Regions from separate parts of the Rhodococcus sp. NPDC003348 genome, predicted to be linked through region 1. Evidence: riboswitches for the same ligand, from Rfam matches in the RefSeq annotation. Region 1 holds a riboswitch; the other holds the start of a gene.
What was found. Region 1 has a riboswitch for thiamine pyrophosphate ahead of thiC (phosphomethylpyrimidine synthase ThiC). Riboswitches for the same ligand answer to the same signal wherever they lie in the genome.
Positions count from the first base shown of each region.

Region 2: another riboswitch for thiamine pyrophosphate. It lies ahead of ACWDU4_RS04815 (purine-cytosine permease family protein); the one in region 1 lies ahead of thiC (phosphomethylpyrimidine synthase ThiC).

Region 1 is NZ_JBSFRT010000058.1:23,303-31,191, reverse strand. It holds gene ACWDU4_RS26080 (SPW repeat protein) at 1-280, opposite strand, end outside; gene ACWDU4_RS26075 (GNAT family N-acetyltransferase) at 388-768, opposite strand; gene ACWDU4_RS26070 (GNAT family N-acetyltransferase) at 875-1,216, opposite strand; TPP riboswitch at 1,383-1,509, shown strand; gene thiC (phosphomethylpyrimidine synthase ThiC) at 1,500-3,152, shown strand; gene thiD (bifunctional hydroxymethylpyrimidine kinase/phosphomethylpyrimidine kinase) at 3,163-4,029, shown strand; gene ACWDU4_RS26055 (hypothetical protein) at 4,017-4,202, opposite strand; gene ACWDU4_RS26050 (adenylate/guanylate cyclase domain-containing protein) at 4,246-5,070, opposite strand; gene ACWDU4_RS26045 (ABC transporter permease) at 5,160-5,954, opposite strand; gene ACWDU4_RS26040 (ABC transporter ATP-binding protein) at 5,954-6,889, opposite strand; gene ppk2 (polyphosphate kinase 2) at 7,022-7,889, opposite strand, start outside.
Region 2 is NZ_JBSFRT010000005.1:54,930-62,818, forward strand. It holds gene ctaD (aa3-type cytochrome oxidase subunit I) at 1-811, shown strand, start outside; gene serB (phosphoserine phosphatase SerB) at 961-2,181, shown strand; gene ACWDU4_RS04795 (aminoacyl-tRNA hydrolase) at 2,181-2,930, shown strand; gene ACWDU4_RS04800 (ABC transporter substrate-binding protein) at 2,955-3,959, opposite strand; gene ACWDU4_RS04805 (ABC transporter ATP-binding protein) at 4,024-4,764, opposite strand; gene ACWDU4_RS04810 (ABC transporter permease) at 4,778-5,593, opposite strand; TPP riboswitch at 5,842-5,952, shown strand; gene ACWDU4_RS04815 (purine-cytosine permease family protein) at 5,944-7,287, shown strand; gene ACWDU4_RS04820 (TenA family protein) at 7,284-7,889, shown strand; gene ACWDU4_RS04825 (thiaminase II/PqqC family protein) at 7,886-7,889, shown strand, end outside.

The sequences.
Region 1 (7,889 bases):
GGACGGGCAGTGTGAATGCGACTCCGTGAAGGCGGCCGAAGGCCGACGCGAGTCCGAACGCGAACACGGCCGTCGCGAGTCCGGCGATCAGGTTGCTCATCATCAGCGTGGTTGTGCCACTGAATCCGATGACCCACGGCGACGCGGCCATGTAGAGGCCGGCCAGCATGAGCAGACCCTCGTTCGTCTGCGCGAGCGGGTCGCCCGCGGCCTGGTCGTACTTGTCACGTAGCGCGGCGATGTCCGGGTGCTTCTCAATGGGCAGGTTCGCTGTCGACATGATGCCCACACCTCCTCGAGATGGAGAGGGAACACGTCCTCCCTCTCCCCTCGATTCTATTGCGAGACAGGGGCCAGGGACCGCCGCGAGCTGGACCGATGTGCCGATCAGCCGGCGTCGTCGAGCAGCCCCAGGTACTCGGTGTGGGTGCCGAGGTAACGCTGCACGTAGGTGCAGACGGGGTGCAGTCGCCACCCCCGGACCCGGGCCTCCTCGAGAACCTCGCGCACGAGCACGGCCGCCCAACCGCGGCCGCCGTACTCCTCCTTGACGACGGTGTGCATGAGCGCGACGGCGGCGCCGTCCTCGGGAGCGCCGTCCCGGTCGTCGAGCCGGCGGTAGCCGAGAATGCCGATCAGATCGCCGTCGACCCAGAGGTCGAAGCGCGCGTGTGCGGGATTGTGCTCGACCTCGGCCAGGGCGGGGTCGGCGGGCGCAGCGACGGGCGTCGTCACCGCCGCTGCCTGGTCCGGGTGTCGCTTGAACATGGCGTCATGCAATCAGCATTCGGGTCGATTCGCCGCCCGGCGCGGGCCCGACAGACAAGTTGTCGCTCATCCTTCGTCGAATCGTGGCCGAATCGCCGCCGGGCGATCACACCGGCACCAGCATGTCCCGGTACTCGGGGTTCGCCACGACGAATCGCTGCAGGTAGGTGCACACCGGGCGGATCTTCCAGCCGTACCCCCGCGCCGCGTCGAGGGCACGTCGGACCATCACGGCGGCCAGGCCGCGGTGCCCGAAGTCCTCGACGATGACGGTGTGCAGGAAGGACACCACCGGCGCTCCCGCCCGCCGTTTGGCGCTCACCGCTCCGCCATTCGACTCCAGGTCGTAATACCCCAGGATGCCGACGAGGTCGCCGTTGAGCCACAGCTCGAAGCGGTTCTGAGCTGCATTGTTCATCACCTCGGCGGTCGGTGTGTCCGCGAACATCGGCCTTGTCTCCTTGCCCACCCGTAACAAAAATGTGATCCACGCCACTATAGGTCGATGCCGGTTTGCGCGACAGGGAACGCGCAGAAAACTCGCCAACCGGACAGGTGCGCCTCCCCGGCCCGCACCCGCGGGAGGCGCCCGGCTATCGTCGGCGGCGACAACTCAACAAACCCACGGGGGCTCGCACCAGCGGGCTGAGAGGACGGCTAGCTCTCCACGAGCGGACAGGGCCGTCGACCGTATGAACCTGACCGGGTAATGCCGGCGTAGGGAGATTTCGATGAGGGACACCTCAACCTTCGACGGCGCCGTCGCCACGACTGCCGTCACGACCGGTCCGATCGCGGGCAGCAGCAAGCGGTACCTCGAGGTCGACGGGCTGTCGATTCCGGTCCGGCGCGTACAGCTGACCACCGGCGACCACCTCGACCTGTACGACACCTCCGGCCCGTACACCGACGAGTCCGCACGGATCGACCTCGACGCCGGCCTGCCGCCGGTACGCGCGTCCTGGCCACGCCCGGAGGGTGCCACCACCCAACTCGACTGGGCCCGAGCCGGGGTGATCACCGACGAGATGCGCTATTGCGCTGCCCGCGAAGGGGTTTCCCCGGAGCTGGTGCGCGAGGAGGTCGCGGCGGGGCGGGCGGTGATCCCCGCCAACCGGCGCCACCCGGAACTCGAACCCATGGTGATCGGCAAGCGGTTCGCGGTGAAGATCAACGCGAACATCGGGAACTCGGCGGTGACCTCCTCGATCGCCGAGGAGGTGGAGAAGATGGTGTGGGCGACCCGCTGGGGCGCCGACACCATCATGGACCTGTCCACCGGCCGCAACATCCACGAGACGCGGGAGTGGATCCTGCGCAACTCCCCCGTCCCGGTCGGCACGGTCCCGATCTACCAGGCACTCGAGAAGGTCGGCGGCGACCCGACGAAGCTGACGTGGGAGCTGTACCGCGACACCGTGATCGAGCAGTGTGAGCAGGGTGTGGACTACATGACGGTGCACGCCGGGGTGCTGCTGCGGTACGTACCGCTGGCGGCGAAGCGGGTCACCGGCATCGTCTCGCGTGGCGGGTCGATCATGGCGGCCTGGTGCCTGGCACACCACCGGGAGTCGTTCCTGTACACGCACTTCGAGGAACTCTGCGAGATTCTCGCCCGCTACGACGTCACCTTCTCGCTCGGCGACGGACTGCGTCCCGGCTCGATCGCCGACGCCAACGACGAGGCCCAGTTCGCCGAGCTGCGGACCCTCGGCGAACTGACGAAGGTCGCGAAATCCCATGGCGTGCAGGTGATGATCGAGGGTCCCGGGCACGTGCCGATGCACAAGATCGTCGAGAACGTGCGACTGGAAGAGGAGTGGTGCGAGGAGGCGCCGTTCTACACCCTCGGCCCCCTTGCCACCGACATCGCGCCCGCCTACGACCACATCACGTCGGCGATCGGCGCGGCGATGATCGCCCAGGCCGGGACCGCGATGCTCTGCTACGTGACCCCGAAGGAGCATCTGGGACTGCCGAATCGCGACGATGTGAAGGTCGGTGTCGTCACCTACAAGATCGCCGCGCACGCCGCGGACCTGGCCAAGGGTCATCCGCGTGCCCAGGAGCGTGACGACGCACTGTCCACGGCCCGTTTCGAGTTCCGCTGGCACGACCAGTTCGCGCTCTCCCTCGACCCGGACACCGCCCGCGAGTACCACGACGAGACGCTGCCCGCGGAACCGGCGAAGACCGCGCACTTCTGTTCGATGTGCGGCCCGAAGTTCTGCTCGATGCGGATCTCCGCCGATGTCCGGGCCTACGCCGAGGAGCACGGCCTGACCGACGCGACCGCGATCGAGGCAGGCATGGCGGAGATGTCCGACGAGTTCACCCGTTCCGGCGGGCAGGTGTACCTGCCCGTCGTCTCGGCCGATCGATAGGCTTTTCGTTGTGAACCTGCTGCCACTGACCCCCGACGGGCAGACGCCCGTCCGCGCCCTCACCATCGCCGGGACCGATTCCGGCGGCGGTGCGGGAATCCAGGCCGACTCCCGCACGATGGCGATGCTCGGTGTGCATGCATGCGTCGCCGTCGCAGCGGTGACGGTGCAGAACTCCGTTGGGGTCAGTGGTTTTCACGAGATCCCGCCGCAGATCGTCGCCGACCAGGTGCGCAGCGTGGTCGGCGACATCGGGGTGAGCGCCGCGAAGACCGGCATGCTCGCGTCCACCGCGATCATCGAGTCCGTCGCGCAGGTGTGCACCGAGGTGGGCATCGGCAAGGGGCAACCGGTCCCGCTGGTGGTGGACCCGGTGTGCGCGTCCATGCACGGCGACCCACTGCTGCACGCGGAGGCCCTCGACGCGGTGCGGCACACGTTGATCCCGATCGCGTCGCTGGTCACGCCGAACCTCGACGAGGTGCGGCTGATCACCGGTGTCGACGTCGTCGACGACGCGACCGCCCGTCGCGCCGCCGAGGCGCTCCACGGATTGGGGGCGCAGTGGGCCCTCGTCAAGGGTGGGCACCTGCGCACGTCGACCGAATCGACCGACCTGCTGTTCGACGGTGAGCGCTTCCACGAGTTCACCAGCCCGCGGATCGACACCGGCAACGATCACGGCGGCGGTGACACCCTCGCCGCCGCGGTGGCGTGTGCCTTGGCGCACGGCCGCACGATGCCCGAGGCCGTCGAGTTCGGGAAGCAATGGGTGACCCGCTGCCTCGCGGCGTCCTACGACCTCGGCGCGGGACACGGGCCCGTCTCGCCGCTCTGGCGCCTGCACGTGGGCGCGGAGGAAGGTCAGCGCGAGTAGTCCCTGAACGTCATCACGAACCCGACCGCGACCACGGCCGCCGCCACGAGATACACGGCGATACGGAACCAGTAGGCCCCGTAGCCGTAGTAGTTCACGGCGAACGCACCCGCCATCGCGGCGAGGATCAGGACGAGTCCGTAAAAGGGTGTGCGTTGTTCCCGATCAACCATGCCTCCAGTGTCGGCGCCGTGGGCACTGGAGGCAATGGTCGCGTCACAGCGGCCGAACGGTGTACATCTGGAGGTCGTTCGGCACTCCGCGCGGGGCGCTGGCGAACAGTCCGCGGCGGTAGGGACGGACCCGCAATCCCAGCTCGTCGAGGCGGTCGGACCCCAGGGCGTCGACGGTGGCCGCCGACGCCATCACCTTGCCGTCGGCCCCAGCCTGCATCACTCGCGCGGCGACGTTGACGTCCACGCCGAGCCAGTCGGCACCGACCTGCCTGGGCATGCCCGTGTGCACGCCCACCCGCATCCGGGGCCGGTGGCCGTGACACTCGACCGTCGCGAGTGCGGCGCGGGCCTCGAACACCGCCTCGAGCGCGCCATCCGGTCGGGCGAAGACGGCCATCATGCCGTCGCCCATCCGTTTGACGACGTGGCCGCCGTGGTCGGCGACCGGTGGTTCGATCGCCCGCGCGACCGCGCGGAGCAGCTCGACCGTCGCCTCGTCGCCGGCGGCGAGCGCGAAGTCCGAGTAGCCGACCAGATCGGTGAACACGAGCGTCATCGCGCGGGTGCCGCGGCCGCGGCCGGTGCGTTCGAGCAGCGCCTGCCACACCTGCAGCGCGCCGAGGCCGACCTCCCGGGAGACCCCGGGGTGATCGTCGAGGAGTCGGTCGGCGACCCGGGCGACGGCCCGCGCCCCGCCCGGTCCGGCGGTGGAGAGCGGGTCCCCGAACCCCGGATCGCCGGGCAGCGCCCGGCGCACCCGGCGGACTGCGTCCACCGCGGCGGGCGCCCTGTCGACCGCCAACGCCCAGGCCAGGGCCGACGCGACGCGGCCGCGGCCGTCACCGCCCTCGGGTTGCTCGGTCATCGACGAAGTGTAACCACCGGTCACACACATGCGCCTGTGAGTCCTTTTGGCGCGCGTGGGGGCCAAAAGGACTCACAGGCACGAAGTGCCTACGCGTCGCGGCGGTTGACGACGAACAGGGCCGCCCCGAACACGACCGCGACGAACGCGGTGAAGTACACCAGGCTGCCCCACGGACCCCAATGCCAGTCGATGCCCTGATCGGAGCCGAGGAAGTGGTTGGCATTCGCGAACGGCAGGAACGGCTGGATCTCCCGGCCCACCTTGCCGAACAGGCCGAACAGCGACTCGATCAGCAGCGGCCACAACAGCAGCAGGGTGATCGCGCCGGCCGACTGCCGCACCAGCGACCCGACCGCGACGGCGAGCACGACGCACAGCAGCGCGTAGATCGGCACGCCGTAGATCGCACGCCAGGCGTCGGATCCGGAGAGCTTCAGGAGGGCACCGGCCTCGCTGCCCGCGGTGGTCTTGGCGATCGCGTAGGCGCCGAAGGTCAGCACGAACGTCAGCACGGCACCGAAGATCCCGATCAGCCCGGCCTTGGTGATCAGCACGGTGTCGCGCTTCGGCACCGCCTGGAAGGTGGTCCGGATGATCCCGAACCGGTACTCGCTGGTCACCGCCAGCGCCGCCAGGATCATCAGGACGAGCACGCCGAATCCGGTCACGCCGCCGACCGCGTCGGCCAGCGTGGGCAGGAACGGGTCCATGCCCGGATTCTCGCCGTTCGCGAGCTGGTCGTTGTACGCGGTCAGGCTCACTTTCGCGGTCAGGCCGATCACCGCGGCCAGGCCGAGCCCGAGCGCGATGATCGCGACGGTGCACCACAACGGCGACTTCGTCGAGGTGAGCTTGATGCGTTCCGCTGCCACGACACCCATCAGAGCGCCCCTCCCATCACGTCGGCCTGGTACTGCACGTCGTCGCCGGTCATCTTCATGAACGCGTCCTCGAGCGAGCCACGCTGCGCGGACAGCTCGTGCAGGACGATGCCCTGTCCACCGGCGATCTGCCCGACCGTGTCGGTGGTGGCGCCACGAACGATCAGCACCGCGGCCCCGTTCTCCCCGACGCCGTCCGACTGCACGGCCAGACCCTGTGCGACCAGCGCGGACTTCAGTGCGTCGAGCTGCGGGCTGCGCACCCGCACCGACGACTCGGAGGACCGGTCGACGAACTCGTGGACCGGCGAGTCGGAGACGAGTCGGCCGCGACCGATCACGACGAGATGTTCCGCGGTCAGCGCCATCTCGGACAGCAGATGGCTGGACACGAGGACGGTGCGCCCCTCCGCGGCCAGCTGCTGCATGAACTTGCGGATCCAGACGATGCCCTCCGGGTCGAGACCGTTGACCGGCTCGTCGAAGAGCAGCACCTTCGGGTCACCGAGCAGCGCACCCGCCAGCCCGAGCCGCTGCGCCATGCCGAGCGAGAACCCGCCGGCCTTCTTGCCCGCGACCTCGGTCAGGCCGACCAGCCGCAGCACCTCGTCGACGCGCGAGCCCGGGATCCCGTTGGATGCGGCCATCCACTGCAGGTGCGCTTTCGCGGACCTGTTGGGGTGCACCCACTTGGCGTCCAGCAGGGCACCGACGGTGCGCAGCGGCTGCTTCAGGTCGTGGTACGGCTTGCCGTCGATCAGCGCGACACCGGCGGTGGGCCGATCCAGACCGAGGATCATCCGCATGGTTGTCGACTTTCCTGCGCCGTTCGGGCCCAGGAAGCCGGTGACGATTCCGGGACGCACGGTGAAGGTCAGGTCGTCGACCGCCCTCACGTCCCCGAATGTCTTCGTCAATCCCCTCACTTCAATCATGCCCGCCAGCATTCCGGAAAAACCCGGCGCGCACATCCTCCACAGGTCGCGCGTCGTGTCGTCCTCAGGGATGACACGGCGGTACCGCGCCGGGGCCGCGACGTCGTCGCGACACGGCGCGCGTCGGGGATGTCAGGGTCGGACCTGACCGTTCCCGCTCACCGGATCGGGGATGGTCGGGAACCGGTCGGCAGGCATCTCGCCCTCGTCGTACACCGTCTGCGGCGGACCGATGATCAACGGATCCGGGGTCCCGACGACCCGCGGGTCCTTGCCTGCGTAGTCGAACTTCGACAGCACCCAGCGCATCGCCTCGAGCCGCGCCCGCTTCTTGTCGTTGGACTTGACGATCGTCCACGGCGCGTGCGGAGTGTCGGTGTAGAACAGCATGTTCTCCTTGGCCTCGGTGTAGGCGTCCCACTTGTCGAGGCTCGCCAGGTCGGTCGGCGAGAGCTTCCACTGCTTGACCGGGTCGGTGCTCCGGGCCACGAACCGCGCGTGCTGTTCCTCCCGCCCGACCGAGAACCAGAACTTGACCAGACGAATGCCCGATTGCACCAGCATGCGTTCGAATTCCGGTGCCGATCGGGTGAATTCGAGGTACTCGGTGGGCGTGCAGTAGCCCATGACCCGTTCCACGCCGGCCCGGTTGTACCAGGACCGGTCCATCAGCACGATCTCGCCGCCGGCGGGCAGGTGTGCCACGTACCGCTGGAAGTACCACTGGGTCCGCTCGCGTTCGGTGGGCTTCTCGAGCGCCATCACGCGGGCACCACGGGGGTTGAGGTGTTCGGTGAACCGTTTGATCGCGCCACCCTTGCCCGCCGCGTCCCGGCCCTCGAAGATGATGACGATCTTCTCGTCGTTCTCCTTGACCCATGCCTGCAGCTTGAGCATCTCGATCTGCAGGGCACGTTTGCGGAACTCGTACTGCCGCCGCGTCATCTTCTTGTCGTACGGGTAGCCGTGCCGCCACGGCGCGTCGGGGCCCTCTTCGGGC
Region 2 (7,889 bases), on a different contig from region 1:
GTCCATCGCGGTGTGGGCGCACCACATGTACGCCACCGGCGCCATCCTGCTGCCGTTCTTCTCGTTCATGACGTTCCTGATCGCGGTCCCGACCGGCGTGAAGTTCTTCAACTGGATCGGCACAATGTGGAAGGGGCAGCTGACATTCGAATCGCCGATGCTGTTCTCCGTCGGCTTCATCGTCACGTTCCTCTTCGGTGGACTCTCGGGCGTCCTGCTCGCCAGCCCGCCGATCGACTTCCACGTCAGTGACACGTACTTCGTCATCGCGCACTTCCACTACGTGCTCTTCGGCACCATCGTGTTCGCCACCTACGCCGGCATCTACTTCTGGTTCCCGAAGATGACCGGACGGATGATGGACGAGCGCCTCGCGAAGTGGCACTTCTGGCTGACGTTCCTCGGCTTCCACACCACCTTCCTGGTGCAGCACTGGCTCGGCAACGAGGGCATGCCGCGTCGCTACGCCGACTACCTGCCCTCCGATGGCTTCACCACGCTGAACACGGTCTCCACGATCGGCGCGTTCGTCCTCGGGGCCTCGACGCTGCCGTTCCTGTGGAACGTCTTCAAGAGCTACCGCTACGGCGAGGTCGTCACCGTCGACGACCCGTGGGGCTACGGCAACTCGCTCGAGTGGGCCACCACCTGCCCGCCGCCGCGGCACAACTTCACCGAGCTGCCCCGGATCCGCTCCGAACGCCCGGCGTTCGAGCTGCACTACCCGCACATGGTCGAGCGGATGCGCGCCGAGGCGCACGTCGGCCCCGGCCACAAGCACGCCACCGCGGTCCTGGAGGACGCGCACTAGGCGTCGCACACGCGTGACCACGAGGCCCCGCCCGAGATTCGGGCGGGGCCTTTGGTTTGCCACGCGAGCACGATTGGCACAATGAATGGCGATACCCGTGGCTGCGCCCGCGGGATGGAGGGAGATTCTCGGTGGGTTCGGATGCCTCGATGAAGTCGGGGACCACGGTTCTGGTCACGGTGACGGGTAAGGACCGGCCCGGTGTCACCTCGGTGCTGCTGGCCGCGCTGTCGCGCCACCAGGTCAGCCTGCTCGACGTCGAGCAGGTGGTCATCCGTGGACGGTTGACGCTCGGTGTGCTCGTCGAGTGCCCGGCGGACCCGGAGGCGCTGCAGGAGGCGCTCGAGGACGCCATGGCCACGGTCGGAATGGCCGTGGACGTCGAGATCGGCGCCGACGCCGGGGATCGTGTCGCGCCGTCGACGCATGCCGTCGTGGTGCTCGGCAGCCCGGTCACCGCCCGCTCCTTCAGTCACATCGCGCGGGAACTGGCCAAGCAGGGCGCCAACATCGACTCCATTCGTGGCGTCGCCGACTACCCGGTGACCGGCCTCGAACTGATGGTCACCGCGGCCGACACCAGCGGCGAGACGGACGGACGGCTGCGCACCGGGCTCTCCGAGCTGGCGATGGTCGAGTCCGTCGACATCGCCGTGGAACGGGCCGGGCTCGCGCGCCGGGCCAAGCGGCTCATCGTGTTCGACGTCGACTCCACCCTCGTGCAGGGCGAGGTCATCGAGATGCTCGCCGCCCACGCCGGCGTCGAGGACAAGGTCCGCGAGGTCACCGAGTCCGCGATGCGCGGCGAGATCGACTTCACCGAATCCCTGCACCAGCGGGTGGCGACCCTCGCGGGTCTCGACGCGTCGGTGATCGACGAGGTCGGCCGGGCGCTGGAGCTGACCCCCGGCGCCCGCACCACGATCCGGACGCTGCGCCGCCTCGGATTCCACTGCGGCGTCGTGTCCGGTGGATTCCGTCAGGTGATCGAAGGTCTCGCGCACGAGCTCGAACTGGACTTCGTCGAGGCCAACACCCTCGAGATCGTCGACGGCAAGCTCACCGGACGGGTTGTCGGCGACGTGGTCGACCGGGCCGCGAAGGCCGTCGCGCTGCGCAAGTTCGCCGCCCAGGTCGGTGTGCCGCTGGAACAGACCGTGGCAGTCGGAGACGGCGCCAACGACATCGACATGCTCAATGCCGCCGGTCTCGGTGTCGCGTTCAACGCCAAGCCCGCGCTGCGCGAGGTCGCCGACACCGCGCTCTCGCACCCGTTCCTCGACGCGGTGCTGTTCGTGCTCGGTGTGACCCGCGACGAGGTCGAGGCAGCCGACGCCGTCGACGGGCTGGTGCGCCGAGTGCCGCTCTGATGGTGCCCGAACTCGACGCCCATTTCGCGGCCCGGCACGCGGTCCTCGCGGCGGGTTACGGGCACCGGCCCGACCCGGACGATCCGGCGCAGGTGCTGGCGATGCCGCTGGTGCTGCACATCCCGAAGGTCGACCCGCCCGCTCGGAGTGCGCTGCTGGAGGCGGCGGCCGCCGCGACCGCAGCGCTGTGCCTCGACGAGCGCGTCGGGGTCGGACCGGACGGTGAGGCGGGGCCGTGGCGGCGCGACTACCTCGCCTGGACCGACGCCCGGATCCGGAAGGTGGCCCGTCGCGCGCGCGGTGCGCAGTGGTTGGCCGCGCAGGATGTCGACGGGGTGACCGTGGAGGTCGACGGTGCGCAGGCCCGGGCCTTCGTGCCAGGACCGGTCGGCGCCCTCGACACGCGGATCCGCAAACTGCAGATCGGGGGCACCGATCTCGACCACGACGACCCGGGCGACCCCGTCGCAGGCGTGCCGGTGCTGTGGTTGAACGCCGAACTCGGAATGACCGTCGGCAAGGCCGCCGCCCAGGTCGGGCACGCGGCGATGCTGCTGGCCGGTGCCATGAGCGCCCGGCAGGCGGCGGAATGGGCCGCGAACGGCTTCCGCTGCTCGGTCCGCGACGCCGACCCGCAGCGCTGGTCCGCGTTGGCCGCGGAGGTCGACGCCGGACGGGCAGTGGCGGTACGTGACGCCGGATTCACCGAGGTCGCACCCGGGTCGATGACGGTCATCGCCGTCCTCTGACCCGTCCGGCCGGGGAGCGGCGTCCTAGCCCTCGAACCTCCGGTCGACCGCCCCGGCGAAGTCGACCGTGCCCGGCAGTTCCCCGGCCGCGGTGAACGCGTCGGCGATCTCCTGCTCGGAGGCCACCACGGCATCGGTCAGTGGAATCGGCTGCTTGATCGACCGGGTCCAGGTGGTTCGCGACGCGTCGGGGCTGATCGAGGTGAGTTCGGCGTACTTCGCGGACCATTCGTCGAGGTTGTCCTGCGACCACGCGGTCGCCGCGGCGTAGCGGCCGAGGAAGTCGTCGACGGCCGCGGTCTTGCCCGGATCGTCGAGGGCGGCGCCGGACGCGGCCCAGAAGTTGTAGCCGTTGGCGGCCTGGTCGGCGGTCGCGATCACCCGCGCGCCGGATTCCTTCTCGGCGATCGCGGTGTACGGATCCCATGTCGCCCAGGCGTCCACGTCGCCCTTGGTCAGCGAGGTGTATCCGTCGGCGGGGGAGAGGAACACCGTCTCGACGTCGGTGCGGTCCAGACCCGCCTTCTGCAGCTGCAGCAGCAGGTTCGCGTGCGCCGAGCTGCCCTTGAACGTCGCGATCTTCTTGCCCTTCAGATCCGCCACCGACGTCGCCGGGGAATCCTTGCCGACCAGGATCGCGTCGCCCTCACCGGTCGCCTCGAGCGCTCCGACGATCTTGATGTCCGCCTTCGACGCGGCACCGAAGATCACCGGGGTGTTGCCGGTCTGGGCGAGGTCGATGCCGCCGGCGCTCGCGGCCTCGATCAGCGGCAGTCCCGCGGTGAACGAGGAGAACTCGATCTTGTAGGGCAGGTTCTCGAGCTGTCCCGACGCGCGCAGCAGAACCTCGATGGAGGTGGCCTTCTGGTCACCGACCTCGAGGGTGACGGTGGACAGGTCCACCGGTCCGGTCGCTGCCGCTTCGGTGGCGTCGCCGTCGGATCCGCCGCACGCGGTGAGTGCCAGCGCGGTGGCGGTGATCGCGGCCAGTCCGACGAGTCGTCGACGGCCGAAGGTGCTGAGTTTCATTGGGTGTGGTCCTGTTTCGGTGAGGAGCGGTCGGCGGTGGGAAACGGCGGCGGTGGAGTCGGGCTCAGGTGGGTACGCCGAGCAGTTCGAGCAGTCGGGCGGAGTACTCGGCGGTCTCGGCGGTGGCGCGTCTGCGCGGGCGGGGCAGGGCGATCGGCACCTCGTGGGCGATGCGGCCGCCGTCCAGAATCAGGGCCCGGTCGGCCAGTGCCACCGCCTCGGTCACGTCGTGGGTCACGAGGAGGACGCCGAATCCGTGCTCGGTGAACAGGCCGAGCAACAGGTCGTGCACCGAGAGCCGGGTCAGCGCGTCCAACGCACCGAACGGCTCGTCGAGCAGCAGCAGCGTCGGTTCCGCGACCAGCGCCCGGGCCAGGGCTGCTCGCTGCGCCTCGCCGCCGGACAGCGTCAACGGCCACGCGTCCCGGCGATGCCCGAGACCGACCTCGCCGAGCACCCGGGCCGCCCGGTCACGGCGTCCCGGACCACGGCGGGGGTCGGGCAGGCCGAGTTCGACGTTCGTGGTCACGTCGAGCCACGGGACCAGCCGGGGTTCCTGGAAGACGACGGTGGGGTATCCGTCGGTGGTGACCTGCCCCTCGTGGTCGCCGGACAGGCCTGCCAGGGCCCGCAGCAGAGTCGACTTGCCCGATCCGCTGCGTCCGAGCAGGGCGACGATCTCGCCGCGGCGGATCTCGAGGTCGATCCCGTCGAGTACGGGCCGGCCACCGAAGTTCTTCCGCAGACCGGTGACTCGGGCGGCCGGAGCCGTGGACACCGGTGAGGCGGTGATGGTGTCTGTCATGACGTGGTCCTCCTCAGGCCGCGGCGGGCTGCCAGCGCAGCGCCCGCCGCTCCAGCCCGCGTACCAGTGCATCCGTGACCAGCCCGAGCAGTCCGTACACGAGCAGTCCGAAGATGACGATGTCGGTGCGCAGGAACTCGCGCGCGTTGTTCACGATGTACCCGAGACCCTTGCCGGCGTTGATCTGCTCGGCGACGATCAGCGAGAGCCATGCCACGCCGAGGCTCTGACGCAACCCGACCAGGATGTGCGGCAGCGCACCGGGGATCACCAACCGGCGCAGCCGCTCGGTCCGGCTCAGCCGCAACACCTGGCCGAGTTCGAGGAGCTTCGGGTCCAGCTGGCGGATCCCGGCAAAGGTGTTGAGGTACAGGGGAAATGCAACGCCGAGCGCGATGAGGAAGACCTTGGGTTCCTCCCCGATGCCGAACCAGATGATGAACAGCGGGATCAGGCCGAACAGCGGTACGGTTCGTAGCATCTGCAACGGCGGATCCACGATGTACTCGCCGATCCGGCCGATACCGGCGACGACGCCGAAGCCGACGCCAAGCACGGCGCCGAGCGCGAACCCGATCAGGACCCGCTGCCCGGACACGAGCAGGGCGTCGGTCAGCGCGCCGGAACGAAAGACCTCGACGCCGGCCTCGAGGATCACCGACGGCGCGGGCAACACCCGCTCGGACAGCAGTCCGGTCCGGCTGCCGATCTGCCAGACGAGCAGCAGCGTGAGCGGTGCAAGCGCCCGCAGCAGACCGTGGCGGCGGTGGTGCGCCTGCGACCCGGCGGACGGCGCAACCGGCGCCTCTGCGGCAGTGGTCACGGACAACGGAACCCCCTCTGATGGCCCCGCACACGGCGGGTCAGGGCGTCATGGTGCGCGGGCGGGCCGACGTCGGGAAGGTTTGGAATCAGCGCGAGCGATACCGTCGCGCAGCCGGGTCGGCTCGGGGTGGGCAGGCGGGTCGGCTCGGGTTGGGCAGCCGGGTCGGCTCGATGGGCGCAGCCGGGTCGGCGTTCTTGTGGGGCAGGGGGCGGCTTGGACTGCGCCGTGACGACGGCCTAGTGTGAGCGTCGTCCATCCAGCACGGGAGCCCTGGCGTCGTAGGGCTGAGAGGGAGCACGGCTGCTCCGACCGTCACACCTGATCCGGGTCATTCCGGCGTAGGGAGCAGTGCGATGTCCGTCGTACCGACACGTCCGTCACCGGGGTCGGCTCAGGCCGAGCCGTCCTTCACCCTGGACGAATCACCAACCCGCACCCTGGGATTCGGCGCGCAGGTCGGCCTGTGGGGCAATCTCGGAATCTCCCTGCTGCTGCCGGTCGCTGCGACGTTCGCGGTGCTGCAGGGACAGTCGCTGCTCGCCACGCTGCTCGCGGTGGTCGTCGGTGCGCTGATCGGGTCGGCGTTGCTCGGGCTGTGTGCGGCTGCCGGCGCCTCGGTCGGCGCCCCCGCGATGGTGATGATGCGCGGCTTGCTCGGTACCCGGCTCTCCGCGCTGCCGACGGTGCTGAACCTGGTGCAGTGTGTCGGTTGGGCGACCTTCGAGGTGTTCGTGATCGCGGAGACCGCGGCCCGGCTGACCGGGTGGCAGCGGTGGCCGTTCGTGCTGCTCGGCGGTGTGCTGGCGACGGTGATGGCGCTGTACCCGCTGCGGGTGGTCAAGATCCTGGCCCGGTATGCGGTCTGGGCGGCGCTCGCGTCCACGGTGTACCTGCTGGTGAACGTGCTGATGAAGGATCTGCCGTCGCTGACCGAGGGCAGCTTCGCCGGGTTCTGGACCAGCGTCGACCTGGTGATCGCGATGCCGATCTCCTGGGTTCCGTTGGCAGCCGACTACGCCCGGCACTCGCGGTCCCCACGGGCGGCGTTCCTCGGCGCCACTGTCGGCTACGGCGGCGCCACGGTCGCCTTCTTCGCGCTCGGCGTCCTGGCGTTCGTCGCGTTCGGGCTCGAACCCGGCTTCGAGGTGATCGGCAGCCTGCTGGTCCTGCCGCTGGCGGGGGTTGCGCTGCTGATCCTGCTCGTCGACGAGGTCGACGAGGCGTTCGCGAACATCTACTCCACCGCGATCAGTGCGCAGAACCTGCGACCGAACCTGGACCGCCGATTCCTCGTGATCGGGGTCGGCGTGGTCGCGACACTGCTCGCGCTGACGGTCGACGCGTACAGCTACGAGCCGTTCCTGTTCCTGATCGGTGCCGTGTTCGTGCCGCTGACCGGAACCTTCCTGGCGTCGTTCTACCTGCTCCGGCGCGGCCACTGGGACGTGTCGGCCCAGTCGCCCACCCGCTGGGTGATGTTGGTGCCGTGGGTCGCCGGGTTCGTCGTCTACCAGCTGGTGACGCCGACCTACTTCACCGGCTTCGGTGCCGGCTGGACGCGCTGGTGGACGAATCTGCAGTCGTCGCTGGGGATCCCGGCCTCCGGCTGGTCCGCGTCGCTCGCCGCGTTGGTGGTCGCCGCCGGGCTGGCGTTGCTGCTCGGCCTGATCGACAAGCGAAAGGTGGTGCGGGCGTGACTCTCTCGTCCCGACTGCAGGAGAAGGGGCGGGCGCTGCTCGCGGAGCAGCTCGCCCACCCCACGGTCGTGGGGATCGCGCGCGGCGACCTGGATCCGGCACTGTTCCGCGGCTGGCTCGAGCAGGACTACCTGTACCTGCTCGACTACACCCGGGTGTTCGCGCGCCTGGCGTGGCAGGCCCCCGACGGGCACCTCGGCTATCTGGTGGACCTGGCGCACTCGACGCTGCACGAGGAGTTGAGTCTGCACCGAGAGCTGTCCGAGCCGTTCGGTGCGGACTTCGGCACCGCGGTCAAGAGCCCGCAGTGCGCGGCGTACACCGAGTTCCTGCTCGAGTCGGCCGCGGACTACGGGCGTGGGCTGGCGGCGCTGCTGCCGTGCATGTGGGGGTACTCGCAGCTGGGCCTTGCCCTCGCGCAGGACCCGCCCGCCGATCCCCGCTACCGCCGCTGGGTGGACACCTACGCGGATCCGGGATTCGCGGCGCTCGCCGACCGGTGTGCGGAGATGCTGGACGAGGCGGCGCCGGACGCGGCGGTCGCGGAGGAGGCGTTCATGACGGCGATGCGGCACGAGCTCGCGTTCTGGGACGCGCGGTGA